3 regions of the Paenibacillus sp. 1-8 genome follow, and region 3 is predicted to be linked to each of the others. Evidence: a T-box and tRNA genes for the amino acid it is inferred to sense, from the RefSeq annotation. Region 3 holds a T-box; the other regions hold tRNA genes.
The links. The T-box of region 3 lies ahead of ileS (isoleucine--tRNA ligase). A T-box ahead of a tRNA ligase gene usually reads a tRNA of that ligase, here a tRNA-Ile.
Positions count from the first base shown of each region.

Region 1: it has a tRNA-Ile gene. The T-box ahead of ileS (isoleucine--tRNA ligase) is inferred to sense a tRNA for this amino acid. The anticodon was not compared.
Region 2: it has a tRNA-Ile gene. The T-box ahead of ileS (isoleucine--tRNA ligase) is inferred to sense a tRNA for this amino acid. The anticodon was not compared.

Region 1 is NZ_CM149995.1:4,696,104-4,703,093, reverse strand. Features, by position in the region: gene gerD (spore germination lipoprotein GerD) at 1-406, opposite strand, end outside; gene pdaB (polysaccharide deacetylase family sporulation protein PdaB) at 513-1,292, opposite strand; gene AC0WRU_RS21655 (stage II sporulation protein M) at 1,393-2,007, shown strand; gene AC0WRU_RS21650 (hypothetical protein) at 2,202-2,432, shown strand; rRNA gene AC0WRU_RS21645 (16S ribosomal RNA) at 2,871-4,428, shown strand; rRNA gene rrf (5S ribosomal RNA) at 4,547-4,663, shown strand; tRNA gene AC0WRU_RS21635 (tRNA-Ile) at 4,702-4,778, shown strand; tRNA gene AC0WRU_RS21630 (tRNA-Ala) at 4,800-4,875, shown strand; rRNA gene AC0WRU_RS21625 (23S ribosomal RNA) at 5,140-6,990, shown strand, end outside.
Region 2 is NZ_CM149995.1:187,243-194,232, forward strand. Features, by position in the region: gene recR (recombination mediator RecR) at 1-255, shown strand, start outside; gene AC0WRU_RS00785 (DUF2508 family protein) at 469-780, shown strand; gene AC0WRU_RS00790 (pro-sigmaK processing inhibitor BofA family protein) at 777-1,052, shown strand; rRNA gene AC0WRU_RS00795 (16S ribosomal RNA) at 1,492-3,049, shown strand; rRNA gene rrf (5S ribosomal RNA) at 3,168-3,284, shown strand; tRNA gene AC0WRU_RS00805 (tRNA-Ile) at 3,323-3,399, shown strand; tRNA gene AC0WRU_RS00810 (tRNA-Ala) at 3,421-3,496, shown strand; rRNA gene AC0WRU_RS00815 (23S ribosomal RNA) at 3,761-6,688, shown strand; tRNA gene AC0WRU_RS00820 (tRNA-Ser) at 6,822-6,913, shown strand; tRNA gene AC0WRU_RS00825 (tRNA-Met) at 6,945-6,990, shown strand, end outside.
Region 3 is NZ_CM149995.1:3,477,851-3,484,840, forward strand. Features, by position in the region: gene ileS (isoleucine--tRNA ligase) at 1-2,119, opposite strand, end outside; T-box leader at 2,198-2,484, opposite strand; gene AC0WRU_RS15960 (DivIVA domain-containing protein) at 2,651-3,160, opposite strand; gene AC0WRU_RS15965 (YlmH family RNA-binding protein) at 3,332-4,114, opposite strand; gene AC0WRU_RS15970 (YggT family protein) at 4,123-4,380, opposite strand; gene AC0WRU_RS15975 (cell division protein SepF) at 4,388-4,840, opposite strand; gene AC0WRU_RS15980 (YggS family pyridoxal phosphate-dependent enzyme) at 4,831-5,532, opposite strand; gene pgeF (peptidoglycan editing factor PgeF) at 5,541-6,425, opposite strand; gene AC0WRU_RS15990 (YlmC/YmxH family sporulation protein) at 6,522-6,860, opposite strand; gene sigG (RNA polymerase sporulation sigma factor SigG) at 6,985-6,990, opposite strand, start outside.

The DNA of each region.
Region 1 (6,990 bases), 1.2 Mb from region 3:
TGGCCTTGGCAAACTCACCGGCAAAGCGCGGATCAGTCATGATTTTCTCGATTTCCTTTTTGTACTCCGGAGAAACCAGAGTATCCTTGACTGCGATCTTCATCTGTTCTGCTGACTGTGTGGGCATAATCATTTTCATTCCCATACTGCCGCCGGAGCCTCCGCCAGCTCCACCGCCTTCGCTGCCTTGACCGGATTGTCCATCTTTCGATGAGCTGCTTTCCCCGGTCAAAGCTTCCTCCACTGCTTTTTTCCCGTCATCGCTTTTTAAAATATCGACAACCATCGTTTTCATTTCTTTATAGCTGTTCTGGGGTGGCGCCGAGCTCTGGTCCGAACCACAGCCGGTCAGCGCAACGCCCAGTACGCATATCATGCTGACTAATCGCAAACGAGTCCAATTCATGGCCGTATTCCTCCTTCATCATGAATGTGGATAGTATGCGAATGGATGAGGTGAAATATGTCGTCTGAATTTTGGTTTTTTGTTGAGAACGTTGTAAAATAACTTCTTAAAGACCCAGGGCCTGATCACGAACCTCTTTGCCTTTTACTGTGCCCTGTTGAAGCAGTTCGGATACAGTTACAAATTCATAACCTTGCGCACGCAATTTGTCGATAATGACGGGCAGCGCTTCATGAGTTTGTTTACAGGAATCACTGGCATGCAGAAGAACAATGTCGCCGGGATGTGCTTTTTTCACAACACGGTCAATAATGACCTGAGTACCTGGGTTTTTCCAATCTAAAGAATCAGTGTCCCACTGGATTGTTTTGTAGCCGAAAGTGCTGGCGACCTGAAGAACCCTTTTGTCGAAATCACCATTAGGCATACGGATCAACTTCGGCGGCTGCCCGGTCAGCTCGGTCAACGTGGTGTGGGCTGTTGAAATCTGCTTACGAATGTCCTCATCACTTAGACTGCTGTAATTTTCATGTTTATGTCCATGGCTACCGATCTCATATCCACGATCTTTTATCTGATTCACAAGCTCCGGGTGCGTTTTGCTCCATGGAGAGGAAAGAAAGAAGGTGGACTTGTTCACTTTTTTGTCCTCAAGAACCTTTAGGATGGGTTCAGTACGCTTATCTCCCCAACTAATGTCAAAGGTAAGAGCGATCAGCTTTTTGTCTGTGGGTACACTATAAATAGCCGCTGGTACTTCCTCGGAAAAAACGGTGACATTATCGGTTTCTACATAAATGACCCCAATAGCGAAAATGGCCGCCGCCGCTACGATAAAGAACCGTTTAATTTTTTTGCCATTCAGTACATAAAAAAAAGAATTCATGGTTAATAACGCCCCTTTCATCATAGAAGTGCTTGTTTACTTAAAGCTATGCCTGGGGTTGTCAATTATGCCATTGGACTAAACAGGAGGGACTGATCTGATGGGATTAAAAGCATTTCTACATGATTTACACACGACAAGACGGTTGATTTTAGTTTCCGCATTTCTGTTTTGCATAAGTATTGTGGTGGGCTGGTTAAGTACAGGGGCTATTCAATCCATATTGGCTCAACAATTGTCAGGATTGGGGGAAGTGGCTCAGCGTTTGCAGCAGACTGAACATCCTCAATGGAGTTTTTTTGTGTTTATCTTTTTCAATAATGCTATCAAGTGTGTGCTGGTTATATTTGTAGGAGCTTTATTTGGAATCGTACCATTTGTATTTTTAATTATGAATGGGATGGTTTTGGGGTTTGTCGTACACTTACAGGCGGATACGGGCAGAAGCTTGTATGAGGTTATTGTAAAAGGATTGCTTCCGCATGGTGTAATTGAATTACCTGTTTTAATTATCGCCTGTGCTTTCGGTTTGAAGTTTGGGGGGCAAGTGATGTCCTCGATCGGTGCAGGCATAGGGTTGAAACGAAAAGGGCTTGCCCAAACATGGGAGTCGTTTATGAAACAGACGTTGAGGGTGTCTATTTGGTCCGTTGTTCTGCTGTTTATTGCTGCTGCAATCGAGAGTGGAATAACGTATCGTTTATTGTCACATTAAAATATTATGGTCGGTTATTTATATTTTTCCTGAAAATTGAACATAACAAAGGGGAGAGCCCGAAGTGAAAACATGGAATTAAATCGGAATAAGTTTGAAACCTTAACAGTTGAGTTTAAAAACAGGTAAAGACTGGAACAATAGTTGAACGAATATAAGCACTATATAATAAGCTGATAAGGGAGTATGGTCATATGCTGGGAATGCTGTTTAATGAAAAAGAATGCAAGGAACTGGATTATGTTCTTCGTAAGGAACTTGATGAAATGCTGCTTGATATGAGCGATACCCGATTGGATCAGGATATTCGTTATGCGATAGCGCTTCGGTATAAAACAGTTTTCCGCATGTATGCCCGCTTTGCACCCGCCAAGGAACTATCCAAATATGCTCGCAGAGGGCGCGTTCCCCAAACCAAACAATAAAAGATATAAGAGCCAATTATAAAATCAGAGATATCAGGAAGTTAACCCTTAAGAAGTTTATACTTTCTGATATCAAAATAAGTATTGACTCTATTTAGGATTCATGGTAAATTAATTTTCGTTCCTTTTTGAGAAATTTGCTCGAAAAAAAGAAATTAAAAAAACTCTTGCAAATCTCACAAAGTAATGATATATTATAAAGGTCGCCACTGAGACGCGGTGATGAAACAAAGCAAGAACGATAGCAAGACATAATGCAGGTTTGATCTTTGAAAACTGAACAACGAGTGAGTAAATGATTTTGTTCGCAAAATCAACCACAAAGATTTCAGCACATACCGTAAGGTTGTATGAAATCGGAGTGAAAAAGAGATATTTTATCTCGTCAGTTTCAAAATGAGCGAATCGCTCTTTCTATAAACCAGCTTCGGTTGGTCTTTAATGGAGAGTTTGATCCTGGCTCAGGACGAACGCTGGCGGCGTGCCTAATACATGCAAGTCGAGCGGGGTTGTTGTGGAAGCTTGCTTCTAGAACAACCTAGCGGCGGACGGGTGAGTAACACGTAGGCAACCTGCCCATGAGACTGGGATAACTACCGGAAACGGTAGCTAATACCGGATACATCCTTTCCCTGCATGGGGAGGGGAGGAAAGACGGAGCAATCTGTCACTGATGGATGGGCCTGCGGCGCATTAGCTAGTTGGTGGGGTAAAGGCCTACCAAGGCGACGATGCGTAGCCGACCTGAGAGGGTGATCGGCCACACTGGGACTGAGACACGGCCCAGACTCCTACGGGAGGCAGCAGTAGGGAATCTTCCGCAATGGGCGAAAGCCTGACGGAGCAACGCCGCGTGAGTGATGAAGGTTTTCGGATCGTAAAGCTCTGTTGCCAGGGAAGAACGTCTTGTAGAGTAACTGCTACAAGAGTGACGGTACCTGAGAAGAAAGCCCCGGCTAACTACGTGCCAGCAGCCGCGGTAATACGTAGGGGGCAAGCGTTGTCCGGAATTATTGGGCGTAAAGCGCGCGCAGGCGGCTCTTTAAGTCTGGTGTTTAATCCCGAGGCTCAACTTCGGGTCGCACTGGAAACTGGGGAGCTTGAGTGCAGAAGAGGAGAGTGGAATTCCACGTGTAGCGGTGAAATGCGTAGATATGTGGAGGAACACCAGTGGCGAAGGCGACTCTCTGGGCTGTAACTGACGCTGAGGCGCGAAAGCGTGGGGAGCAAACAGGATTAGATACCCTGGTAGTCCACGCCGTAAACGATGAATGCTAGGTGTTAGGGGTTTCGATACCCTTGGTGCCGAAGTTAACACATTAAGCATTCCGCCTGGGGAGTACGGTCGCAAGACTGAAACTCAAAGGAATTGACGGGGACCCGCACAAGCAGTGGAGTATGTGGTTTAATTCGAAGCAACGCGAAGAACCTTACCAGGTCTTGACATCCCCCTGATCGGTCTAGAGATAGACCTTTCCTTCGGGACAGGGGAGACAGGTGGTGCATGGTTGTCGTCAGCTCGTGTCGTGAGATGTTGGGTTAAGTCCCGCAACGAGCGCAACCCTTATGCTTAGTTGCCAGCAGGTCAAGCTGGGCACTCTAAGCAGACTGCCGGTGACAAACCGGAGGAAGGTGGGGATGACGTCAAATCATCATGCCCCTTATGACCTGGGCTACACACGTACTACAATGGCCGGTACAACGGGAAGCGAAAGAGCGATCTGGAGCGAATCCTAGAAAAGCCGGTCTCAGTTCGGATTGCAGGCTGCAACTCGCCTGCATGAAGTCGGAATTGCTAGTAATCGCGGATCAGCATGCCGCGGTGAATACGTTCCCGGGTCTTGTACACACCGCCCGTCACACCACGAGAGTTTACAACACCCGAAGTCGGTGGGGTAACCCGCAAGGGAGCCAGCCGCCGAAGGTGGGGTAGATGATTGGGGTGAAGTCGTAACAAGGTAGCCGTATCGGAAGGTGCGGCTGGATCACCTCCTTTCTATGGAGAATCGTTTCCTGCAACGGAAACATTCAAATATGAAGCGTAAGCTTCAAAACTCAGGTTTAGGCCTGTTACTCACTCGTTGCTCAGTTTTGAGAGCTTAAACTCTCAAACGTTTGGTGGCGATAGCGGAGGGGTTCCACACGTACCCATCCCGAACACGACCGTTAAGCCCTCCAGCGCCGATGGTACTTGGACCGCAGGGTCCTGGGAGAGTAGGACGTCGCCAAGCGCAACCACTAAAGGAGAACTTCTTTGGTGGTTTATTATGGGCCCTTAGCTCAGCTGGTTAGAGCGCACCCCTGATAAGGGTGAGGTCGGTGGTTCGAGTCCACTAGGGCCCACCATATAACTTTATATCACTTTTTGGGGCCATAGCTCAGCTGGGAGAGCGCCTGCCTTGCAAGCAGGAGGTCAGCGGTTCGATCCCGCTTGGCTCCACCAATTACAACTTCATCAAAAAACTGCATGATGATCATCCACTCTTCGGAGTTGGATCGATAATCACACAGGCTACAGTTTCGATGAAACTGTATTGCACCTTGAAAACTGGATACCGAAACGAAATTGCGTTTTAGAATATTCCTTTACGCTGATCTTGTGTAAACAAGTGAAATAAAGGTAGCAGGTAAGGAAAGATATTTTGCCTTTGGCAAAAATCACTCTTTATCGAACATCGACATTTTCTTTCTATGAAAGAAAAGTCTAGGTTAAGCTACAAAGAGCACACGGAGGATGCCTAGGCGCCAGGAGCCGACGAAGGACGTGGCGAACAACGATAAAGCCTCGGGGAGCTGTAAGCAAGCTTTGATCCGGGGATGTCCGAATGGGGAAACCCGGCTGTCTTCATCGACAGTCACTTTCTGCTGAATACATAGGCAGAACAGAGGCATACCAGGGGAACTGAAACATCTAAGTACCCTGAGGAAGAGAAAACAATAGTGATTCCGTCAGTAGCGGCGAGCGAACGCGGATTAGCCCAAACCAAGGAGCTTGCTCCTTGGGGTTGTGGGACGTCTCACATGGAGTTACAAAGGAATCGGTTAGATGAAGAGGTCTGGAAAGGCCCGCCAGAGAAGGTAAAAGCCCTGTAATTCAAAACCTGTTCCCTCCGAGACGGATCCCGAGTAGTGCGGGGCACGTGAAACCCCGTATGAATCCGGCAGGACCATCTGCCAAGGCTAAATACTCCCTGGCGACCGATAGTGAAGCAGTACCGTGAGGGAAAGGTGAAAAGCACCCCGGAAGGGGAGTGAAATAGATCCTGAAACCGTGTGCTTACAAGAAGTCAGAGCCCGATCTATGGGTGATGGCGTGCCTTTTGTAGAATGAACCGGCGAGTTACGTTCCCGTGCAAGGTTAAGGTGAAGAGCTGAAGCCGCAGCGAAAGCGAGTCTGAATAGGGCGACTTAGTACGTGGACGTAGACCCGAAACCGGGTGATCTACCCCTGTCCAGGGTGAAGGTGCGGTAACACGCACTGGAGGCCCGAACCCACGCATGTTGAAAAATGCGGGGATGAGGTGGGGGTAGCGGAGAAATTCCAATCGAACCCGGAGATAGCTGGTTCTCCCCGAAATAGCTTTAGGGCTAGCCTCGGAATAAGAGTCGTGGAGGTAGAGCACTGATTGGGTGCGGGGCCCGCAAGGGTTACCAAGCTCAGTCAAACTCCGAATGCCATAGACTTAGTTCCGGGAGTCAGACAGTGAGTGCTAAGATCCATTGTCGAAAGGGAAACAGCCCAGACCATCAGCTAAGGTCCCCAAGTGTGTGTTAAGTGGGAAAGGATGTGGAGTTGCACAGACAACCAGGATGTTGGCTTAGAAGCAGCCACCATTGAAAGAGTGCGTAATAGCTCACTGGTCGAGTGACTCTGCGCCGAAAATGTAACGGGGCTAAACACGCCACCGAAGCTATGGCTTGATACTTAGGTATCAGGGGTAGGGGAGCGTTGAATGCGGGTTGAAGGTGTACCGTAAGGAGCGCTGGACTGCATTCAAGTGAGAATGCCGGTATGAGTAACGAAAAGATCTGTGAGAATCAGATCCGCCGAAAGCCTAAGGGTTCCTGAGGAAGGTTCGTCCGCTCAGGGTAAGTCGGGACCTAAGGCGAGGCCGATAGGCGTAGTCGAAGGACAACAGGTCGAAATTCCTGTACCACCGTAATCCGTTATGAGCAATGGGGTGACGCAGTAGGGTAGTGACGCGGACTGATGGATGTCCGTCTAAGCAGTGAGGCTGGTGTGTAGGCAAATCCGCACATCGTAAGGCTGGGCTGTGATGGGGAGCGAAAATTGTAGTAGCGAAGGTCATGATCTCAGACTGCCAAGAAAAGCCTCTAGCCAGGAGAAGGTGCCCGTACCGCAAACCGACACAGGTAGGCGAGAAGAGAATTCTAAGGCGCGCGGAAGAACTCTCGTTAAGGAACTCGGCAAAATGACCCCGTAACTTCGGGAGAAGGGGTGCCTCGGTAGGGTGAATAGCCCGAGGGGGCCGCAGTGAAAAGGCCCAAGCGACTGTTTAGCAAAAACACAGGTCTGTGCGAAGCCGCAAGGCGAAGT
Region 2 (6,990 bases), 2.2 Mb from region 3:
GGAATTGGTCCTGAGGATATCAAGCTCAAGGAATTATTGAACAGACTTAGTGATGAACGCATCAAAGAGCTGATCTTGGCTACGAATCCGAACATTGAAGGAGAAGCGACGGCCATGTACATTTCCAGGCTGGTACGTCCTTTTGAAATCAAGGTTACTCGTATTGCTCACGGATTGCCGGTAGGCGGGGATTTGGAGTATGCCGATGAGGTAACACTGTCCAAAGCGCTGGAAGGCCGCAGAGAGCTGAACTAATAAGTACATGTATATGTTATAGATATTTTTAGTGTCGATAAATCGTATGGATTGTCTCGACACAATGGGGAGCCGTTATGGCTCCTTTTTATTTTGTGATGATAGGGCTGGTATGGGCAGTTCTTGTTCTAAGTTTGTCCTCTGTTAAATAAGTATGAATAAGGTAGTCTTACAGACTGTGCACATAATTCAGCTTGTGAGGAGGATGAATGGATGTGGGAACGGGTGAAGCAAAATTTTCGTCGACAAGAGCACGGCAAATCGGAGGCAGAGTATCGTCAGGAGTTGTTTGCTCAGATTCGGGCTTCGCACGCAGAATGGTTAAGAGCGCATCGGTTATTTCATGAAGCTACAGGCGAGGACGAAATCGACTATGCTATTTTTGTTCTGGAAGCTGCGGAGCGTAAATATCAGATACATTTAAAATGTGCCAAACAGCAAGGGTTACATCGTTTCCACCTGCCCGCAGACGAACCGGGGTATGCCAATGACGCAGACCGTGTTCATAAACGGAGGGCCGAATGAGAGGTGCTGTCTGGCTTGTTCTGATTGCTTGCGTTGTGGTGCTGTCATATCTAATCCTCAAAAAACGTCTGGGTATCGGCTGGCTTACTGTATTTGGAGCACATATGGCTCTGGCGGCAATTGCACTGTATGTCATTAATTATTCGGGTTGGGTCACGCAGGTGTATATCCCGATTAATCCGGTAACGATGGGAGCCGTAACGGTTTTGGGAGTGCCTGGAATCGCGCTTTTACTGGGATTGAAAATGATATTGTTTGGACAGGCAATGTGAGTGTGTATAGAGTTTAATCAAGGAAAAGGATTGATTGTATGTGAGCTTTCGCGTAAGGGCAAAGCAAAATATGCTTTTGTTTTAAAATATAGTTGACGACCAATTCAATTATATGATACATTAATTCTCGGCCCTTAAAGCCCGGGAATTTTTTTGTGAGAACAACGCTGAAATGAAATTGAAAAATAATTTTAAAAAAGTGTTGACTTAAATCCCGAATGTATGTTATATTAATCAAGTCGCCGCTGAGATGCGGTGGTGAAACAAAGCAAGAGAATATGAAGGTTTGATCTTTGAAAACTGAACAACGAGTGAGTGAACCGCGAAGGTTTCGGACATGCTGTAAGGCTGAACGGAGCTGGAGCAAAAAGAGATATTTTATCTCGTCAGTTTCAAAATGAGCATATCGCTCTTTCTATAAACCAATCTCGGTTGGTCTTTAATGGAGAGTTTGATCCTGGCTCAGGACGAACGCTGGCGGCGTGCCTAATACATGCAAGTCGAGCGGGGTTATGTTAGAAGCTTGCTTCTAACATAACTTAGCGGCGGACGGGTGAGTAACACGTAGGCAACCTGCCTATCAGACTGGGATAACTACCGGAAACGGTAGCTAATACCGGATACATCCTTTCCCTGCATGGGGAGGGGAGGAAAGACGGAGCAATCTGTCACTGATGGATGGGCCTGCGGCGCATTAGCTAGTTGGTGGGGTAAAGGCCTACCAAGGCGACGATGCGTAGCCGACCTGAGAGGGTGATCGGCCACACTGGGACTGAGACACGGCCCAGACTCCTACGGGAGGCAGCAGTAGGGAATCTTCCGCAATGGGCGAAAGCCTGACGGAGCAACGCCGCGTGAGTGATGAAGGTTTTCGGATCGTAAAGCTCTGTTGCCAGGGAAGAACGTCTTGTAGAGTAACTGCTACAAGAGTGACGGTACCTGAGAAGAAAGCCCCGGCTAACTACGTGCCAGCAGCCGCGGTAATACGTAGGGGGCAAGCGTTGTCCGGAATTATTGGGCGTAAAGCGCGCGCAGGCGGCTCTTTAAGTCTGGTGTTTAATCCCGAGGCTCAACTTCGGGTCGCACTGGAAACTGGGGAGCTTGAGTGCAGAAGAGGAGAGTGGAATTCCACGTGTAGCGGTGAAATGCGTAGATATGTGGAGGAACACCAGTGGCGAAGGCGACTCTCTGGGCTGTAACTGACGCTGAGGCGCGAAAGCGTGGGGAGCAAACAGGATTAGATACCCTGGTAGTCCACGCCGTAAACGATGAATGCTAGGTGTTAGGGGTTTCGATACCCTTGGTGCCGAAGTTAACACATTAAGCATTCCGCCTGGGGAGTACGGTCGCAAGACTGAAACTCAAAGGAATTGACGGGGACCCGCACAAGCAGTGGAGTATGTGGTTTAATTCGAAGCAACGCGAAGAACCTTACCAGGTCTTGACATCCCCCTGATCGGTCTAGAGATAGACCTTTCCTTCGGGACAGGGGAGACAGGTGGTGCATGGTTGTCGTCAGCTCGTGTCGTGAGATGTTGGGTTAAGTCCCGCAACGAGCGCAACCCTTATGCTTAGTTGCCAGCAGGTCAAGCTGGGCACTCTAAGCAGACTGCCGGTGACAAACCGGAGGAAGGTGGGGATGACGTCAAATCATCATGCCCCTTATGACCTGGGCTACACACGTACTACAATGGCCGGTACAACGGGAAGCGAAAGAGCGATCTGGAGCGAATCCTAGAAAAGCCGGTCTCAGTTCGGATTGCAGGCTGCAACTCGCCTGCATGAAGTCGGAATTGCTAGTAATCGCGGATCAGCATGCCGCGGTGAATACGTTCCCGGGTCTTGTACACACCGCCCGTCACACCACGAGAGTTTACAACACCCGAAGTCGGTGGGGTAACCCGCAAGGGAGCCAGCCGCCGAAGGTGGGGTAGATGATTGGGGTGAAGTCGTAACAAGGTAGCCGTATCGGAAGGTGCGGCTGGATCACCTCCTTTCTATGGAGAATCGTTTCCTGCAATGGAAACATTCAAATATGAAGCGTAAGCTTCAAAACTCAGGTTTAGGCCTGTTACTCACTCGTTGCTCAGTTTTGAGAGCTCAAACTCTCAAACGTTTGGTGGCGATAGCGGAGGGGTTCCACACGTACCCATCCCGAACACGACCGTTAAGCCCTCCAGCGCCGATGGTACTTGGACCGCAGGGTCCTGGGAGAGTAGGACGTCGCCAAGCGCAACCACTAAAGAAGAATTTCTTTGGTGGTTTATTATGGGCCCTTAGCTCAGCTGGTTAGAGCGCACCCCTGATAAGGGTGAGGTCGGTGGTTCGAGTCCACTAGGGCCCACCATATAACTTTATATCACTTTTTGGGGCCATAGCTCAGCTGGGAGAGCGCCTGCCTTGCAAGCAGGAGGTCAGCGGTTCGATCCCGCTTGGCTCCACCAATTACAACTTCATCAAAAAACTGCATGATGATCATCCACTCTTCGGAGTTGGATCGATAATCACACAGGCTACAGTTTCGATGAAACTGTATTGCACCTTGAAAACTGGATACCGAAACGAAATTGCGTTTTAGAATATTCCTTTACGCTGATCTTGTGTAAACAAGTGAAATAAAGGTAGCAGGTAAGGAAAGATATTTTGCCTTTGGCAAAAATCACTCTTTATCGAACATCGACATTTTCTTTCTATGAAAGAAAAGTCTAGGTTAAGCTACAAAGAGCACACGGAGGATGCCTAGGCGCCAGGAGCCGACGAAGGACGTGGCGAACAACGATAAAGCCTCGGGGAGCTGTAAGCAAGCTTTGATCCGGGGATGTCCGAATGGGGAAACCCGGCTGTCTTCATCGACAGTCACTTTCTGCTGAATACATAGGCAGAACAGAGGCATACCAGGGGAACTGAAACATCTAAGTACCCTGAGGAAGAGAAAACAATAGTGATTCCGTCAGTAGCGGCGAGCGAACGCGGATTAGCCCAAACCAAGGAGCTTGCTCCTTGGGGTTGTGGGACGTCTCACATGGAGTTACAAAGGAATCGGTTAGATGAAGAGGTCTGGAAAGGCCCGCCAGAGAAGGTAAAAGCCCTGTAATTCAAAACCTGTTCCCTCCGAGACGGATCCCGAGTAGTGCGGGGCACGTGAAACCCCGTATGAATCCGGCAGGACCATCTGCCAAGGCTAAATACTCCCTGGCGACCGATAGTGAAGCAGTACCGTGAGGGAAAGGTGAAAAGCACCCCGGAAGGGGAGTGAAATAGATCCTGAAACCGTGTGCTTACAAGAAGTCAGAGCCCGATCTATGGGTGATGGCGTGCCTTTTGTAGAATGAACCGGCGAGTTACGTTCCCGTGCAAGGTTAAGGTGAAGAGCTGAAGCCGCAGCGAAAGCGAGTCTGAATAGGGCGACTTAGTACGTGGACGTAGACCCGAAACCGGGTGATCTACCCCTGTCCAGGGTGAAGGTGCGGTAACACGCACTGGAGGCCCGAACCCACGCATGTTGAAAAATGCGGGGATGAGGTGGGGGTAGCGGAGAAATTCCAATCGAACCCGGAGATAGCTGGTTCTCCCCGAAATAGCTTTAGGGCTAGCCTCGGAATAAGAGTCGTGGAGGTAGAGCACTGATTGGGTGCGGGGCCCGCAAGGGTTACCAAGCTCAGTCAAACTCCGAATGCCATAGACTTAGTTCCGGGAGTCAGACAGTGAGTGCTAAGATCCATTGTCGAAAGGGAAACAGCCCAGACCATCAGCTAAGGTCCCCAAGTGTGTGTTAAGTGGGAAAGGATGTGGAGTTGCACAGACAACCAGGATGTTGGCTTAGAAGCAGCCACCATTGAAAGAGTGCGTAATAGCTCACTGGTCGAGTGACTCTGCGCCGAAAATGTAACGGGGCTAAACACGCCACCGAAGCTATGGCTTGATATTTAGGTATCAGGGGTAGGGGAGCGTTGAATGCGGGTTGAAGGTGTACCGTAAGGAGCGCTGGACTGCATTCAAGTGAGAATGCCGGTATGAGTAACGAAAAGATCTGTGAGAATCAGATCCGCCGAAAGCCTAAGGGTTCCTGAGGAAGGTTCGTCCGCTCAGGGTAAGTCGGGACCTAAGGCGAGGCCGATAGGCGTAGTCGAAGGACAACAGGTCGAAATTCCTGTACCACCGTAATCCGTTATGAGCGATGGGGTGACGCAGTAGGGTAGTGACGCGGACTGATGGATGTCCGTCTAAGCAGTGAGGCTGATGTGTAGGCAAATCCGCACATCGTAAGGCTGGGCTGTGATGGGGAGCGAAAATTGTAGTAGCGAAGGTCATGATCTCAGACTGCCAAGAAAAGCCTCTAGCCAGGAGAAGGTGCCCGTACCGCAAACCGACACAGGTAGGCGAGAAGAGAATTCTAAGGCGCGCGGAAGAACTCTCGTTAAGGAACTCGGCAAAATGACCCCGTAACTTCGGGAGAAGGGGTGCCTCGGTAGGGTGAATAGCCCGAGGGGGCCGCAGTGAAAAGGCCCAAGCGACTGTTTAGCAAAAACACAGGTCTGTGCGAAGCCGCAAGGCGAAGTATACGGGCTGACGCCTGCCCGGTGCTGGAAGGTTAAGGGGAGTGGTAAGTCCTTCGGGGCGAAGCTATGAACCGAAGCCCCAGTAAACGGCGGCCGTAACTATAACGGTCCTAAGGTAGCGAAATTCCTTGTCAGGTAAATTCTGACCCGCACGAATGGCGTAACGACTTGGGCGCTGTCTCAACGAGAGATCCGGTGAAATTTTAATACCTGTGAAGATGCAGGTTACCCGCGACAAGACGGAAAGACCCCATGGAGCTTTACTGCAGCTTGATATTGAATTTGGGTACGATCTGTACAGGATAGGTGGGAGCCTAAGAGACTTGAGCGCCAGCTTGAGAGGAGGCATCCTTGGGATACCACCCTGATCGTATCTAGGTTCTAACTTGGTACCGTGATCCGGTACGAGGACAGTGTCAGGTGGGCAGTTTGACTGGGGCGGTCGCCTCCTAAAGAGTAACGGAGGCGCCCCAAGGTTCCCTCAGAATGGTTGGAAATCATTCGAAGAGTGCAAAGGCAGAAGGGAGCTTGACTGCGAGACCTACAAGTCGAGCAGGGACGAAAGTCGGGCTTAGTGATCCGGTGGTACCGCATGGAAGGGCCATCGCTCAACGGATAAAAGCTACCCTGGGGATAACAGGCTTATCTCCCCCAAGAGTCCACATCGACGGGGAGGTTTGGCACCTCGATGTCGGCTCATCGCATCCTGGGGCTGAAGTAGGTCCCAAGGGTTGGGCTGTTCGCCCATTAAAGCGGTACGCGAGCTGGGTTCAGAACGTCGTGAGACAGTTCGGTCCCTATCTGTCGTGGGCGTAGGAAATTTGAGAGGAGCTGTCCTTAGTACGAGAGGACCGGGATGGACGTACCGCTGGTGTACCAGTTGTTCCGCCAGGAGCACCGCTGGGTAGCTATGTACGGAAGGGATAAGCGCTGAAAGCATCTAAGCGTGAAGCCCCCCTCAAGATGAGATTTCCCAGTATGTAAGACCCCTTGAAGACGACGAGGTAGATAGGTTGGGGGTGGAAGTGCAGTAATGCATGGAGCTGACCAATACTAATCGGTCGAGGGCTTATCCTAAGAATAGGACGCAATGGAGTTTCGGATTCAGTTTTCAGGGTGTAACACCTTGAAATTACGCTTGGTATTCTATTTCACTATGGTGATATATAGAGTAACGCGCGGAATTTTTGCTAAGTGAGTCCATTTATATGGAGAGATACCCAAGTGGCTATAAGGGGACCCTCTGCTAAGGGGTTAGACTGCGAAAGTGGTGCGAGGGTTCGAATCCCTCTCTCTCCGCCATTTAGGACAAGCTGGCGAAATATTATGTTATGGCGGTGTAGCTCAGCTGGCTAGAGCGTACGGTTCATACCCGTGAG
Region 3 (6,990 bases):
ACTCAATCGCTTTGGAGGAGTTCAGGAAGTCGTTCACAGCCAGCGCTTTGTCCACCACCAGAATCAAGCTGTTGAGGCGGGACAAAATCCAGCGATCCAGCTTGTGTGCTGATGGCTTGAACGGATGCTGTGCCGGATCAAAACCGTCGATATCCGCATACAAGGTCAGGAAAGCATGTGTATTTACGAGCGTATCTACCAGCTTCGATTTGGCTTCGCCTACAATACCTTTGGAAAAACGTTTGCTATTCCACGGTGCACTATCGGACAACAATGCCCACCGGAAAGCATCTGTACCGTACTCGTCAATCACTTCCCACGGATTAATAGCATTTCCCTTGGATTTGGACATTTTCTGTCCCTGCTCATCCAGTACGTGGCCTGTCGCCATAACTGCTTTATAAGGAGCTTTCCCTGTCAGCATGGTCGAAATCGCAAGCAAGCTGTAGAACCAGCCACGAGTCTGGTCAATACCTTCACAGATCATGTCTGCCGGGAATTGCTGCTCGAATGTTTCATTATTTTCAAACGGATAATGATGTTGGGCAAAAGGCATGGAGCCGCTGTCGAACCATACGTCGATCACTTCCGGTGTACGGGTCATTTCGTATTTACCGCATGTACTGCGAACCTTGATTTCATCTACATATGGTTTATGCAGCTCAAAGTCCGCTGGTACGTCGCCAATCGCACGTTCCCGCAGTTCAGCAATACTATGCGGAGCGAACTGCTCTCCGGTTTCTTCACAAACCCAGATATTCAGCGGTGTGCCCCAATAGCGATCACGGCTGATGTTCCAGTCCACCAATTCCTCCAAAAACTTGCCGAAGCGTCCTTCGCGTATATGACCCGGATACCATTCGATTTCGTTATTGTTGGCAATCAGTTGATCCTTGATGGCGGTTGTTTTGATAAACCAGCTGTCCATGGCGTAGTACAATAGCGGGGAGTCACAACGCCAGCAGAACGGATAGCTATGCTCGTATTTTTCCTTACTGTAAAGCAAGCCTTTTTCCGACAGCATTTTAACAATATCCACATCACAGTCCTTCACAAAACGGCCTGCAAAATCAGTGATTTCCTCGACGTAGTTACCTTGAAGATCCACCACATTGATGAATCCAACGCCATTTTCACGACATACCCGGTAATCATCTTCACCATGCGCAGGAGCCATATGAACGATACCTGTACCGCTGGAGTCCGTTACGAACTTCGCACCCAGAATCTGATTGCCCTTCTCGACTTGGAAATAAGTAAATGGCGGAGTATACGTTTGACCTACCAGTTCCGAACCTGGCAGCGTGCCAACCACTTCATGATCGCCTTTAATCACGTCTTCGACGAGATTTTTGGCAACGATGTATACACCGTCTTCCTGTTTTACACGAGCGTATTCTAGATCAGGATTGACGGCAAGTGCCACGTGACTCGGCAGGGTCCAAGGTGTTGTCGTCCAGGCCAACACATATTCACCACTGCTATGCAGCTTAAATTTGGCCGTGGCGCTCAGGTCTTTTACGTCTTTGTAGCCCTGTGCCACTTCATGGGAACTCAGCGTAGTTTGACAACTCGGACAATACGGACTTACGCGATGACCGCGATACAGCAGACCCTTTTCGTGAATCGTCGCCAGAATGTTCCACACACTCTCGATATAGTTATTATCCAGCGTGATGTATGGATTATCGAGGTCTGTCCAATAGCCGATAGCTTCGGTCAGATCACGCCATTGCTGCTCATACTCAAATACGCTGGCTTTACATTTTTTGATGAACTTTTCCACACCATACTCTTCGATTTCAGACTTATGGGAAATGCCCAATTGCTTCTGTACACCCAATTCTACCGGCAGACCGTGGGTATCCCAACCCGCCTTACGTACGACACGATATCCCTTCATCGTCTGGTAACGGCCGACAAAATCCTTAATTACACGGCCCAGCACGTGACCGATATGCGGTTTACCATTAGCTGTTGGCGGGCCTTCATAAAATACAAAGTTTGGCTTATCCTCACGATGTGTGATCGTTTTACGGAATGTGTCCTCCTGCTTCCATTTGGTCAGAATGCGCAGGTCGCGGGACCGTGCCTTTTCTTTGACATCCACTCTGTTCATAATGTCATACTCCCTCTCTGATCATCATTGGTTGGTGTAGCATTCTCTGAAAAAAAGCAACAAAAAAGCCCCGTCCCTGTAAGGGACGAGACTGTGCTCGCGTTACCACCCTGATTCCGTAAACAGACCATCTCAAAAAGACTGGTTCTGTTACGGCTCTCCGAGCCCTACTCAACTACAGCAGGGCGCCATTATAACGTATGGCGAACGGTGAATGCTTACACACACCGGATAAAATCCAAGCGCTTCAGCTCACTTCTCAGGGAGGATCTTCGGTCATGTTCTGAACGTTGGCTTGCACCGGAAAAAGGCCAACTCTCTGAGGGACAAAATCATGACGTACTCGTTCCCATCAACGAATTCCAAATGTTAAATTCATCGGGATATTAAATCAGCAGCTTCGCTGCCTGAATAACGACTCATTACCCACAATGGATAACGTGATATTCAGTATAGTATTTACAGTTATAGCCTGTTTAAAGGTAAAAGTCAACCCTGACAAGGACTAGAAATTGCTGTTCGGGATGACGATTAATAAATCTCTTTCATTTCACGCTCGCGCTCCAGCACTTCGCGTTCACGATTTTCAAGCGCTTCCCATCCGTCCTGACTTAGCAAGTCAAGTTGCGCCTCCACCAATGTACGAAAACGTGCCCGGTAAATCGAAGCCTGCTTCTTCAGTTCCTCGACCTCCAGCGCAATTTTGCGGGATTTGGACAACGCTTCATTCACAATACGGTCCGCATTTTTTTCCGCTTCCCTCACGATGAGCTGCGATTCTTTCTTGGCGTTATTACGGACTTCATCAGCCGCTTCTTGCGCCACGATAATCGTCTTGCTCAGCGTATCCTCAATGGTCGAAAAATGATCGAGCTTTTCCTGAACATTCAAAAGCTGTGTACTCAGTTCTTTATTTTCACGGATAACGCCCTCGTAATCCTTGATCACCTGATCCAAAAATTCATTGACCTGATCTTCGTCATAACCGCGAAGCCGGCGGGCAAATTCCTTGTTATGTATATCCAATGGCGTTAATGGCATGCCGTCCACCTCCTATAAGATTGACAAAAAAACATTTACCGCGTCACGACGCTCACTATCATCTATCGGTCATCATACCCCGTTTTGTGAAAACTGTACAGAGCAAAATCGTTCCAGTTCTTTGCTATAGCTTAATTCTTTCGACAGAAAGCTCGTGATTCCTGCCTCCAGCTATATAAACTTGCCAATTTTGACACGGAATCTTCCCTTTTTTGTCATTCCATCTGTTTCCAGCACTTTGAAACGCCCAAATCCCTGCACGGAAATAACGTCCCCTGCCTTGAGTAAAGTGGATGGATTCTCCTCCACCTTCCAATTCACCCGGCAACGTCCGGCGCGGATCGGAGTTAAAATCTTGCTCCGGCTGAGCTTGTACACATCACTGGTAATGCCATCCAGACGCAAAGAAGCCACCGTCAGGTCCAACGGCTCCAATGTAACGTCCTTCGTTCTCAGATTTTCTGGAGGCAACAGCTCTGTCCATACATGAACACGATGAACCTGTTGTAAATGCATCGTAATAAAATCGCTGATCTCAGAAGCCACCAATACATGGCACCCGTCGTCCAGCACATGAATATCCCCTATTTTTCCACGCTTGATTCCAAGTCCTAATATTGCACCCAAATAATCCCCGTGCTCCAACGTGTTAATTTTATGATCATCGGACGTGACGGAAAGAACCTGAATACCCATATTCTCTCCGTCCACATACGAATAATCGGGCGCTATTAGCGCCCGCTTTCGTTCCGATGCCTCATAACCGCCATCTACCCTAATCGTGACCTTGTCTTCCTTCGAAGCAAGCGTCTCCAATATGTACAGTTGACGCGGGTCCAAAAAATCAGTCAGCTTTTGCTCATGGTAAGCCCCCGCATGACTGATCCATTCGGAAGCGCGATCTACATAATCCCGTTCATCCGGGTGAAAATGCTCATAAATCTCAGTTCGCATAAGTCCTCCTAGACGAAATTCCTAATTAAGGACATCAAACCATACGACGCAAAACGCAGAGCAATCAGCGCAACAATGGGTGAAATATCAATCATCCCGAAGATTGGCGGTATAAATCTGCGAAAAGGAGACAAATACGGCTCCACAAACTTGGCAAGTAAATCACCGATCACACTCTCTCTTGCATTAGGAAGCCACGACATCAGGACATATGCAATGATCATGTAAGAATAAATCTGAAATAGCCAACCGATTACCTCGATCAAGAAAAGCTCACCTCATTCTGTTAAGTTCTTGTTCAGTGTCAGCTAGTATTTCCGTAATGGAGCCTTGAATTTCAACCGTATCCGGTGTACACAGGAAAATATTATTGCCCACCTTGGAGATGCCTCCGCCCAACGCATATACAGTACCACTTAAAAAATCAATAATTCGCAGCGCCTGATCCTTGCGGATGCGTTGCAAATTGACCACGACGGTACGATGGGAACGAATATGGTCGGCAATTTCCTGTGCTTCATCATAAGAACGCGGCTCATACAGGACAACTTTCACATTTTTCTGTGAATGGATGCTGACAACATTATTGCCCTTCTGGTTCTTACGTTTATCAAAGCTTGGGGTTTCAATTTCTTGATCTTCCGGCGTATTCATAACCTCTCGCTCTACAACTTCCTCTTCTTCCTGAAGTCCCAGGAAGTTCATGAACTTATTCATTACGCCCAATGGAAATCCTCCTCTCGTCCGACCAGTACAGAACCAAGCCGTAACCAGGTCGCTCCTTCTTCAACCGCCACCTCAAAATCATTAGACATGCCCATCGATAAGTGAACAATAGGTTCTCTTGTTAAAGCTTGTCCATTTATCGCATCACGCAATTCACGTAGCCCCCGAAATACAGGCCGGGTATTCTCCGGGTCTTCCTCATGGGGAGCCATCGTCATCAAGCCAATCACGTCCACATGCTCAAGCTCACGAATTTGTTTCAAAAAAGGGGCCACCGCCTCAGGAGAAAGACCATATTTAGAAGTTTCCCCAGAAATGTTAACTTGCACAAAAGCTTTGACCCTCAGTTCAAGAGCAGCCGCCTTCTTGTCCAATTCCTGAGCCAGTGACAGCCGGTCAAGCGAATGTATAAATTCAAATTTTCCAATGACATCTTTAACCTTATTCGTTTGCAGATGACCGATAAAATGCCATGTTCCCCGATCACCCAGCTTGCTCCATTTATCCGCAGCATCCTGCCAGCGATTTTCGCCAACATGCTCCAAGCCACTGTCCAATACAAAAGCCATCGCCGCTGCCGAAACATATTTCGTGACAGCGATCACATTTACTTCTTCACGCGAACGTCCGCTGCGGGCACATGCCGCTTCCACACGGGCGTTCACTTCTTTAATTCGTTCCTCCAAAGACACGGGAGGACTCACCTCTCTTCCAGACCAATCCAGCTCGCCATTCTCCCTGTGACGCCGCCTTCCTTGCGATACGAAAAAAACAAATCGCTGCGGCTACTCGTGCATAAGGTAGTACATTCGATACGGCTCGGCAATATTCCTGCTTTCATCATAATGTGTCGATTGCATTGTTTCAAGTCAAGGAGCGTTTTTCCGCCGCCTAACGGGAAATAGACAGTGCCTTCCCATTTATCATTACCCGGGCAACCATGCTCCAAAACCCGAATTTGGCTCATCACATGCTCATCCACCTCGTATGACTTTGTACCAATGGAAGGGCCAATGGCTGCAAGCAAATCGGACGGCTGCGATCCATATTCGGTCTGCATCGTTTGCACCATTTTCAGCGCAATCTCGGCAACCGTTCCTTTCCAGCCCGCATGTGCTAGCCCAATCACACGCCGCACCGGATCACAAAAATATAACGGCACGCAATCCGCATAAAAGGATGTCAGTAAAATGCCTGGTACATTGGTCAACAGTCCGTCTGTATCCTGAAAAGCGGATGCACGATCCACAAAGCCGCGCCCGCGGTCAGCAGCTTTTACAACAGCAACGTGATTACCGTGTACCTGCTCTCCACAGGTCCAGGCTTCAGGCACAAATCCGAGCTGCTCCGCAATAAGCTGCCGATTGCGAATAACTTTCTCCGGGTCATCCCCTACATGAAACGCACAATTCAGACTTTCGTAAGGCACTTCACTGACGCCGCCATGGCGTCCGGTAAAACCTGCTGTCAATCCACGAACCTGTTTCTCCCAGGATTGAATATATAACAACTCTGGCAAGGGATGCGCGCCATCTGTCGTTGACGCGACACCCGTTGCTCCGGTATTCACTACAAACGGTTCCATTCGTTTTCACCTCTACTGCCCAGTGTACCAAAAAGCCGCCGCCGTGTCTTCACATAGCTGTCAAATGCACATATTCCTACAGCTCAAAATCACTGCTCAAAATCCCCGTCGATCATTTCGTTCCTGACGCTCAATATATAATTTTTCCTCACCATCACCCTGCGACTCATGCAATCCCTCCAATCGAACAAGTACCACATCCGAGCCAATTTTAACAATATTGCGCCAGGGAATGACCAGTTCGCTTCCCCCTCCAAACCAGCCCATAAAACGGCTGCTGCCAGGGACAACAATGGCCTCGATTTTGCCCTGTCGTACATCAATCTCCAAATCACTAATTTGACCCAATCGTCGCCCATCTACAATGTTAATGACATCCTTTGTTTGAAACTCGGAAATTTTCATGGCCCTTACCGACGTTTCCGGTGCACTCACACGTATCACATCCTTTATTTCACTATATGAGAGGGAGAACCCAAAAAATGTCCTGTAAACGCAAAAACGATCCACGCAGGATCGTTTTTGTCGGTATGCCTTCCAAGCTTCTCTTCCCTTAAGACTACGA